One region of the Vibrio kyushuensis genome, then DNA from elsewhere that is predicted to be linked to it. Evidence: predicted binding sites of a transcription regulator. Region 1 holds the regulator's gene; the other holds the start of a gene.
What was found. Region 1 encodes PurR, which represses purine synthesis genes. Its sites were predicted from a motif close to TNANGNAAACGTTTNCNTNA; they were not measured.
Positions count from the first base shown of each region.

Region 2: L4D20_RS04495 (formate--tetrahydrofolate ligase) is a predicted target of PurR. The motif match lies at 1,941-1,960, and genes of this name have one in related genera.

Region 1 covers NZ_JAKJSV010000004.1:265,430-269,562, reverse strand. Annotated here, with positions in the region: gene torR (two-component system response regulator TorR) at 1-669, opposite strand, end outside; gene torD (molecular chaperone TorD) at 909-1,556, shown strand; gene purR (HTH-type transcriptional repressor PurR) at 1,844-2,851, shown strand; cyclic di-GMP riboswitch class I at 2,990-3,093, shown strand; gene L4D20_RS10360 (TfoX/Sxy family DNA transformation protein) at 3,206-3,796, shown strand; gene L4D20_RS10355 (TVP38/TMEM64 family protein) at 3,959-4,133, shown strand, end outside.
Region 2 covers NZ_JAKJSV010000002.1:1,017,812-1,021,944, forward strand. Annotated here, with positions in the region: gene L4D20_RS04485 (chitinase C-terminal domain-containing protein) at 1-711, opposite strand, end outside; gene L4D20_RS04490 (lysoplasmalogenase) at 1,116-1,742, shown strand; gene L4D20_RS04495 (formate--tetrahydrofolate ligase) at 1,989-3,737, shown strand; gene msrB (peptide-methionine (R)-S-oxide reductase MsrB) at 3,877-4,133, shown strand, end outside.

The DNA.
Region 1 (4,133 bases):
GATTTGTGGGTTCTTAGGGTCATACTCCATCTTTGATCTCATACGACGTATTAACACATCTATAGTACGATCATTGGGTGCATCGACACGATGACTGATCATATTTAGAATTCGTTCTCGGCTTAGCACCTGATTCGGGTAGGAAGACAGAGCAACCAATAACTCATATTCAGCCTTAGTCAATTTGACCGGGACTCCCTCTCGGCTAAGCGCACGACGTTGGATATCAAATGTCCACTCGCTAAAGTGAATCACTTTTTCGTCTTCGTTTTTCTTAACGGCAACCGACGTTGCGTTTTTAGCTGTTGAGATTCGCCATAGAAGATTCTTTACACGAACCAACAGCTCTCGTAATTCGAAAGGCTTGGTCACATAATCATCTGCGCCCATCTCCAAGCCAACAATCTTGTCTATATTGTCTGTACGCCCAGTCACAAGGATGATGCCTATATCTGACTGTCCACGAAGCTCCCGTGTCAACATAAGACCATCAGAGCCTGGCAAGTTAATATCAAGCATGACTAAATCAATGGGCTTTTTTTGTAATACTTCACGCATTTCTTCGCCATTTTCAGCTTCGCTAACTGCATAGCCTTCGTTTTGGAAGTAACCAACGAGCTTGCTACGTGTTACCGCGTCGTCTTCAACGACCAGTACATGATAAGTCATTTATACCACTTGTTTATTAGTTGGAATGATTAAACTCATATCATTCTATTCATAATTACTCACAATTCTAGCTCTACAAGAATGAAATGAACAATTAATGAGTGTTTATTGATTCAAAACAACCTAGCCATTCTGTTAACAAATCTAAATATTTACTCAATTTTTATCACAGTCGTAGTTACCGCTATTCACTTTTATTCGTTAAACTAAAAGAAGAATTTTTGTAAAGGCAGACCGACATGCAAGAAATAAAAACATTTAACGAAAAACGTGCTGAGATCTATTGGTGGCTATCAAGCTTGTTCGCAAAAGAACTGACGGTTCAAGATTTAGCACAATATCAAACCCCTCAGATCCGTTCGTTTCTTACTGGGTTAGGTGAAAATGAAACATTAAAGCCTTCAATCGATAGACTCGTAGACGCACTCAACCGATTGCTCGACCGTGAAGACGCACAACTTGAATTGTCTGCTGACTTCTGTGACCTTTTTTTAAAGTCAGACAAAGACTCTGCGCTGCCTTATGCGTCGATGTACATTGGTAAATCGGGCCTTCTCAATGACGTCCCTGCAAAAGAAGTGGCAGAGCTAATGGCACAGCATGGTGTAACTGTTGACGAAACTCTTAATGAACCTGCTGACCATCTGGCCGTTGAACTCGATTTCTTAGGTAATCTTATTATTCGTTCGAACGAGTTAGAACAAGAAAAGCATTTAGACGAAGCACTTGCAGAGCAAGAACAGTTTATCAGCACACATATTCTTACATGGACACCGCAGTTCAATGAGAAGTGTCAGAAGCTCGATGAGTTCGGCTTCTACGCATCAGTTTCTGAGTTATTGTGCGCTTTCTTAGAGCTTGATTGTCGTTATTTGGTTGGCGAATAAACAATCTGCTTCAGAAAGTAACAAAGTTTCAAAAAATTGCCATGATATTGTCTAATTGTGGTTTTAGATCACGTCAAAGTAGTCTGTTTTCGTTGCTTGTACTACGTATGACGTCTAAAATTAGCACCGATAATGACAATTATATTGAATAATAAACCGCTATTACAGGCGGTTTTTGTGTTTTAGGCACTTGGACACTTGATTTGTTTGTAGATACAAGCGATTTGTAGATGTAACCCGTTTATAAGCGCAAATTATTTACTTCGCCACTTAATAGGACAGGAATTATGGCCACAATTAAAGATGTTGCTCGCTTAGCCGGCGTATCAACAACCACCGTATCTCACGTTATAAATAAGACTCGATTTGTGGCTGAAACCACCCAAGAAAAAGTAAATAAAGCAGTAGACGAATTAAACTACGCACCAAGTGCCGTTGCTCGTAGTTTAAAGTGCAATACCACACGCACCATCGGTATGCTCGTCACGCAATCAACCAATTTGTTCTTTTCTGAAGTGATCGATGGTGTTGAGAGCTACTGTTACCGTCAAGGCTATACGCTTATCTTGTGTAACACTGGTGGAATATACGAGAAACAACGCGACTATATTCGCATGCTAGCTGAAAAACGTGTCGATGGTATTTTAGTGATGTGTTCAGATTTAACTGAAGAACTTCGAGAGATGCTTGATCGTCATGCTGACATCCCTAAGGTTGTTATGGATTGGGGCCCTGAAACGTCTCAAGCCGATAAGATCATCGATAATTCAGAAGAAGGCGGTTATTTAGCGACGAAATACCTCATTGATAAAGGTCATACCGATATTGCATGCCTAAGTGGCCATTTTGAAAAAGCAGCTTGCCAAGAACGTATCGCAGGATTTAAACGCGCTTTAACCGAAGCCAACCTTAAAATCGATGAAGATTGGATTCTAGAAGGTAACTTTGAGTGCGATACAGCCGTATTAGCCGCTGACAAAATTGTCGCTATGGATAACAAGCCTACTGCCGTTTTTTGTTTCAACGATACGATGGCTTTAGGCCTTATTAGTCGTCTAGGGCAAAAAGGCGTCAATGTACCAAATGACATTTCAGTGATCGGTTACGACAATATTGAATTGGCTGAGTATTTCTCTCCTCCTCTCACAACTGTTCACCAACCTAAACGACGTGTGGGTAAAAATGCTTTTGAGATCTTACTTGAGCGAATTAAAGACAAAGATCATGAAAAACGTGTGTTCGAAATGCATCCAGAGATCGTAGAACGTAATACAGTTCGCGATCTAACTAAATAATAGTTATGTCATTTATCGAAACTTGCGTATTTTGTGATATAGTTTAGACTCATTATTGAGACAAATTTATTGAATAAACATCACAGTAATAGAATCCAAATGTGAAGTTCATTCCTAATTGGTCGTCTTTAATAGAAGTCACGCACAGGGCAAACCATTTGAAAAAGTGGGACGCAAAGCCTCCGGCCTAAACCAGATCTTCTGTCTTAACAGAGTTTTTGATAGGTAGCGGGGTTGCCGATGGCAAACAATGCAAACACAAGTTTACTTACGAATGACACAGTTTCTGCATGTTTTGCTAATCTCTCGGACCTGATTTGGTGGCGTATTTTACATACACCGAGAACATACAGCATGGATAAACCAGTACTAAAAGACTCAATGAGGCTGTTTGAACAGCTTGGACGAGTAAAGTCTCGTTCAATGTTTGGCGGCTTCGGCATTTTTATCGAAGAGACAATGTTTGCACTTGTTGTAAACGATAAGCTTCATATAAGAGCCGATAGCAATACAGTCAAAAAATTCAAACAACAAGGCTATGAACCGTACGTCTATAAAAAACGCGGTCACCCCGTCGTTACAAAGTATTATGCTTTGCCTAATGACTGGTTAGCGAATCCGACATCCACTCTATCAGAAGCAAAAAATTCACTCGATATTGCTAAGAAAGAGAAAGAGAGCCAAGCAGCAGCAAAGCCAGACCGTCTTAAGGATCTGCCAAACCTGAGGCTTGCAACCGAAAGAATGCTCAAGAAAGCGGGCATTGATTCGGTTACAACTTTAGAACAGAGAGGCGCTGTAGAGGCTTATAAAGCCATTCAGCAATCACATGCTTCAGATGTGGGATTAGAGCTGTTGTGGGCACTAGAGGGAGCGATTAAAGGCACTCACTGGTCTGTCGTACCTCAAAACCGAAGAGATGAACTTTCAGGTCGATTAAGGTAATCCCACTTTTAAATCGGATTACTCAGCTAAAGCCAACGTCAATACGTTGGCTTTTTTATTGCCTTCTGTTTCTAAATCCGATAATTGTTCGTTGTTATTGAAATTTTTACGTCTTAATGCTGTTCTTAATAGGCACACCCAAAACTCATCGGCTCTATATTTATGAACAAAAAACTTTTCCTCGGCCTCTTACTCATCGGCGTCATTATCTTCCTTACTCTTAATTATGGGCAGCTACTAACGTTAGATAATGCAAAAGCACAACAAGAGTCTCTAGCACAATTCATTGAGTCTAATTTCTTAGTTGCTGCATTAAGTTACTTTGGGATTTATATTG
Region 2 (4,133 bases), on a different contig from region 1:
AGTCCCTACGAGTGCACCTGCAACATAGAAATCAACTTTATCGACAGTTCCATCGGAATCTGATGCGTCGGCCGTTAATGTTACAACGCCGCCAACATCAATAGACGCTGCTGATAAAGAAAGAGACACACTCGGAGCCTCATTAGCTGGTCCATTTGAATCTATAACCAGAGATACTGAACTCTCTAAGCTTTGAGCCCCTTTATCATCATAGGCAATCACACTAAATAACTGAGTTCCCGCAACGGCAGTCCATGGTGCTGTGTATGGCTGAGCTGTCGCTTGAGATACTACAACGCCATTAACTAAGAAATCGACTCTAGAAACAGTACCGTCACTATCACTTGCCGACGCCGATAAGGTTACAACCTCACCTTCAGTCACTGTGTCTCCTGCAACTGGCGATGTTAATTCGGCCAAAGGAACTTCGTTGACTCCACCCCCACCATTTGTACAAGTGTCTGTTAATTTCCACTGAGCGTAATCACCAGAAAAGTTGGTCGGGTTATTATTTTGGTTCCAGTAATTGGCCTTGTATGCACTATCTTCATGTTGAACCTCATCACCACCGGTATAAACAGTAGATGAGTCCCATACATTCAATGCACTACAATCAACTGCGGCATAGCTATTTGTAGCTAATAAGCAGGATGCAGCCAGTGTACTAAGGGTTAGTACACTCTTGGGGATCTTAATGTTCGCTTTACGCATAATTCTCTATCCTTAAGTTATTGTTTCAATGCGTTAATTCAGCTTTACTTTTGTTTCGCTGGCTAATTTTTATACGCAAAATAACCTTAGAATAGTTTCTTTATTAAGCCCCCAATTTATGCACGTTTTGTACAATCACTCGCAATATAATTCACATTTATGCAACAAACCAACAGTTAATTTGCACCAACAACTAATTTATTACCTTAAAAAATCAACAACTCTTTCACGACTTGAAAAGCGTCATGATCTCAATTTCAACCTAATCTAAAAATAAATTGGCTGGGTATAACATTAATGACAAGTTCACGTGTTTTTTGTGTCAATTTACACACACCTGTACTGTAAATAATGTTAGCATCCGACCTCTTGTAAATAACCGTGCTTTCATTGGAGCAATTTAGATGTGGTTTCTTATTGTTCTTTTTTCGGCTCTACACGTGGGCTCGATTAATAGTCGATTTAAATGGTTGTTTTATATATCAAAGCCTATACCAATCATCTTATTGATCGGGACGATTTTATGGTCAGGTTCGATAGTGTTGCCTTACGTGCAACTTATTATATTAGGATTATTTCTATCTGTTATTGGTGATGTTTTTCTTATGCATCCCAGTGATAAGTTTTTACCCGGTTTAAAGTTTTTTCTTATCGCTCACATTTGTTATCTCGCCGCTTTTACCGGACAGATAACAACGTCTATTTCGCCTTGGCCAATTATCGTTTTATCAATACTCGGTGTGCTGGTTTACAAGTTTATATACAACCGCCTCGAAGACATTAAAATCCCCGTTGCCATATACATCTTGATAATCCTTTGTATGGCATGGGCTGCTATCGAATATAGAAGTGGTGGGTATAGTCAATCTGCTGCGTTTGCCTTTACAGGTTCAATTCTATTTTTACTGTCAGACTTTGTCTTAGCTGTCGACCGTTTCAGGGCTCCCTCTTTTCTAACAAGGCAAGTAGTCATGATCACGTACTACAGTGCGCAAGCCTTCATCGCTTTATCCGCTCTCACGTTCATTTAATTCCCTATAACAGCTAGCATATAAATGGCTCCTCTTTTGAGTAAATATGCATTCCGACTCATACAATTATAAGTTCATTTGTCATCAGTTTTTCCTAACAAAACCCACTTTAGCGAACTGACCACCGACTCTGTTACACTAGCGAACAAATAACGCGTCAAATAGCACTTTACAAAGAATAAATTAAAGCTATCATCCTGACGCAAACGTTTACCTAACTATTAATAGTCCTGTTCCGAGGGTTTTATGCTGTCAGATATCGAAATTTGTCGTGAGACAAAACTACAATCAATTACTACTGTAGCTCAGTCTATGGGCTTGCTCGATGATGAGTTCCAATCACAAGGTAAATACAAAGCAAAGGTATCCCTTTCCAGCGTAAAGCGTTTAACAAATGAGCAAATCGGTAAACTGGTATTGGTTACCGCTATAACCCCAACTCCGTTAGGAGAAGGCAAGACCGTAACGACCATCGGCTTGTCTCAGGGTCTGAAGAAGTTAGATCAATCCGTTGTTGCATGTATCCGTCAGCCTTCTATGGGTCCTGTTTTTGGTGTGAAAGGTGGCGCTGCTGGTGGTGGTTATTCTCAAGTAGCCCCAATGGACGAACTCAACCTTCACTTAACCGGTGACATTCATGCGGTAACAGCGGCACATAACCTTGCCGCGGCCGCCATTGATGCTCGTATCTATCATGAACAACGCAAAGGCTACAACGACTTTGAAGACCGCACCGGATTGACTGCGTTAAAAATAGATTCAAAGAACGTCGTTTGGAAACGTGTACTAGACCATAATGACCGCGCTCTTCGCATGGTAACGGTTGGTAAAAATGAGACCAATAAAACCATCAATGGGTTCGAGCGAGAGGATGGATTCGACATATCGGCCGCGTCAGAACTTATGGCCATTTTAGCGCTAGCAACTGATCTTAAAGATTTGCGTGCACGTATTGGGCGTATTGTCGTCGCTTACAACATTTATGGTGACCCTGTCACTGCGGAAGACCTACAAGTAGCAGGCGCAATGGCAGTTAGCATGAAAGATGCAATAGAGCCGACCCTAATGCAGACACTAGAAGGTGTTCCAACGCTTATTCACGCAGGACCATTCGCCAATATTGCTCACGGTAACTCATCAATCATTGCTGATAATATCGCCAATAAGTTAGCTAAATACACCGTTACCGAAGGTGGTTTTGGATCTGATATGGGCTTTGAAAAAGCCTGTAATATTAAAGCTCAGGCGTCAGGAAAAGCACCAGATTGCGCAGTTATCGTCGCGACGCTTCGTGGATTAAAAGCCAACTCAGGTCATTATGATTTAAAACCTGGGCAAGCCATTCCTGATTCAATATTTGATGCTGATTCAGACGCATTGATAGCCGGATTCGATAACCTAAAATGGCACATCAATAACGTCAACAAATACGGTGTTCCAGCCGTTGTTGCTATCAATCGCTTCCCTCAAGATTGTAACAACGAGCTATTGCAACTAAAAGAGATGGTAGAAGCACTGCCAAACAACGTAGAAGTTGAAATAAGCGAAGGCTTTTCTTTGGGTGGCAAAGGGACAGTAGCACTCGCAGAAAAAGTCATGAAACAATGTGAAAATAGTGTTGTATTCACTCCGTTATATAAATTAGACCAGTCGTTAGAAGAGAAACTTATGGCCGTCGCTGAAGTTGGCTACGGTGCGAAAGGCGTAACAATGAGCTATAAAGCAACTCAACAACTGGCACAGTTTAAAAAAGATGGATACGATAACTTAGCCGTATGCTTAGCTAAATCACCACTCTCAATCTCTACTGACGGATCTGTAAAAGGTGCACCTAGTGGGTTCGATGTGCCAATTCGCGAGCTAAAGCTATGTGCTGGTGCAGGTTTTGTTTACGCACTATGCGGTAACGTAATGACCATGCCCGGTTTACCAGATAAACCTGCGTTCATGAACCTTGATCTAGATGACGAAGGAAATATCATCGGGTTAAGCTGATCGAACATGCTTAAAACAAACAAGCGAGGCAAGTAGCCTCGCTTTTTTTCGCTCTGTATTCATATCATCAATCATGACTTTGAAATTTTTCCCATTCATTCCTGTTCTAATCTATAGACAACTTATTTGGGGAATCAATATGCGCAAACGCTCTCTCTTTACAATTTTTATCGCTGCAATGAGTGTACTTGTGGTTTCTTCGCTTATACCGGTTGAATCATCAACTAAAGCGACTAGTGAACAGAATAATCAATCTGGACACATTGAAATTGCGACACTGGCTGGCGGTTGTTTTTGGTGTACAGAATCAGATTTAGAAGCTTTAGACGGCGTAATTGATGTCGTGTCGGGCTACTCTGGAGGAAGCTTAGAAAACCCTACCTATAAAGAAGTTTC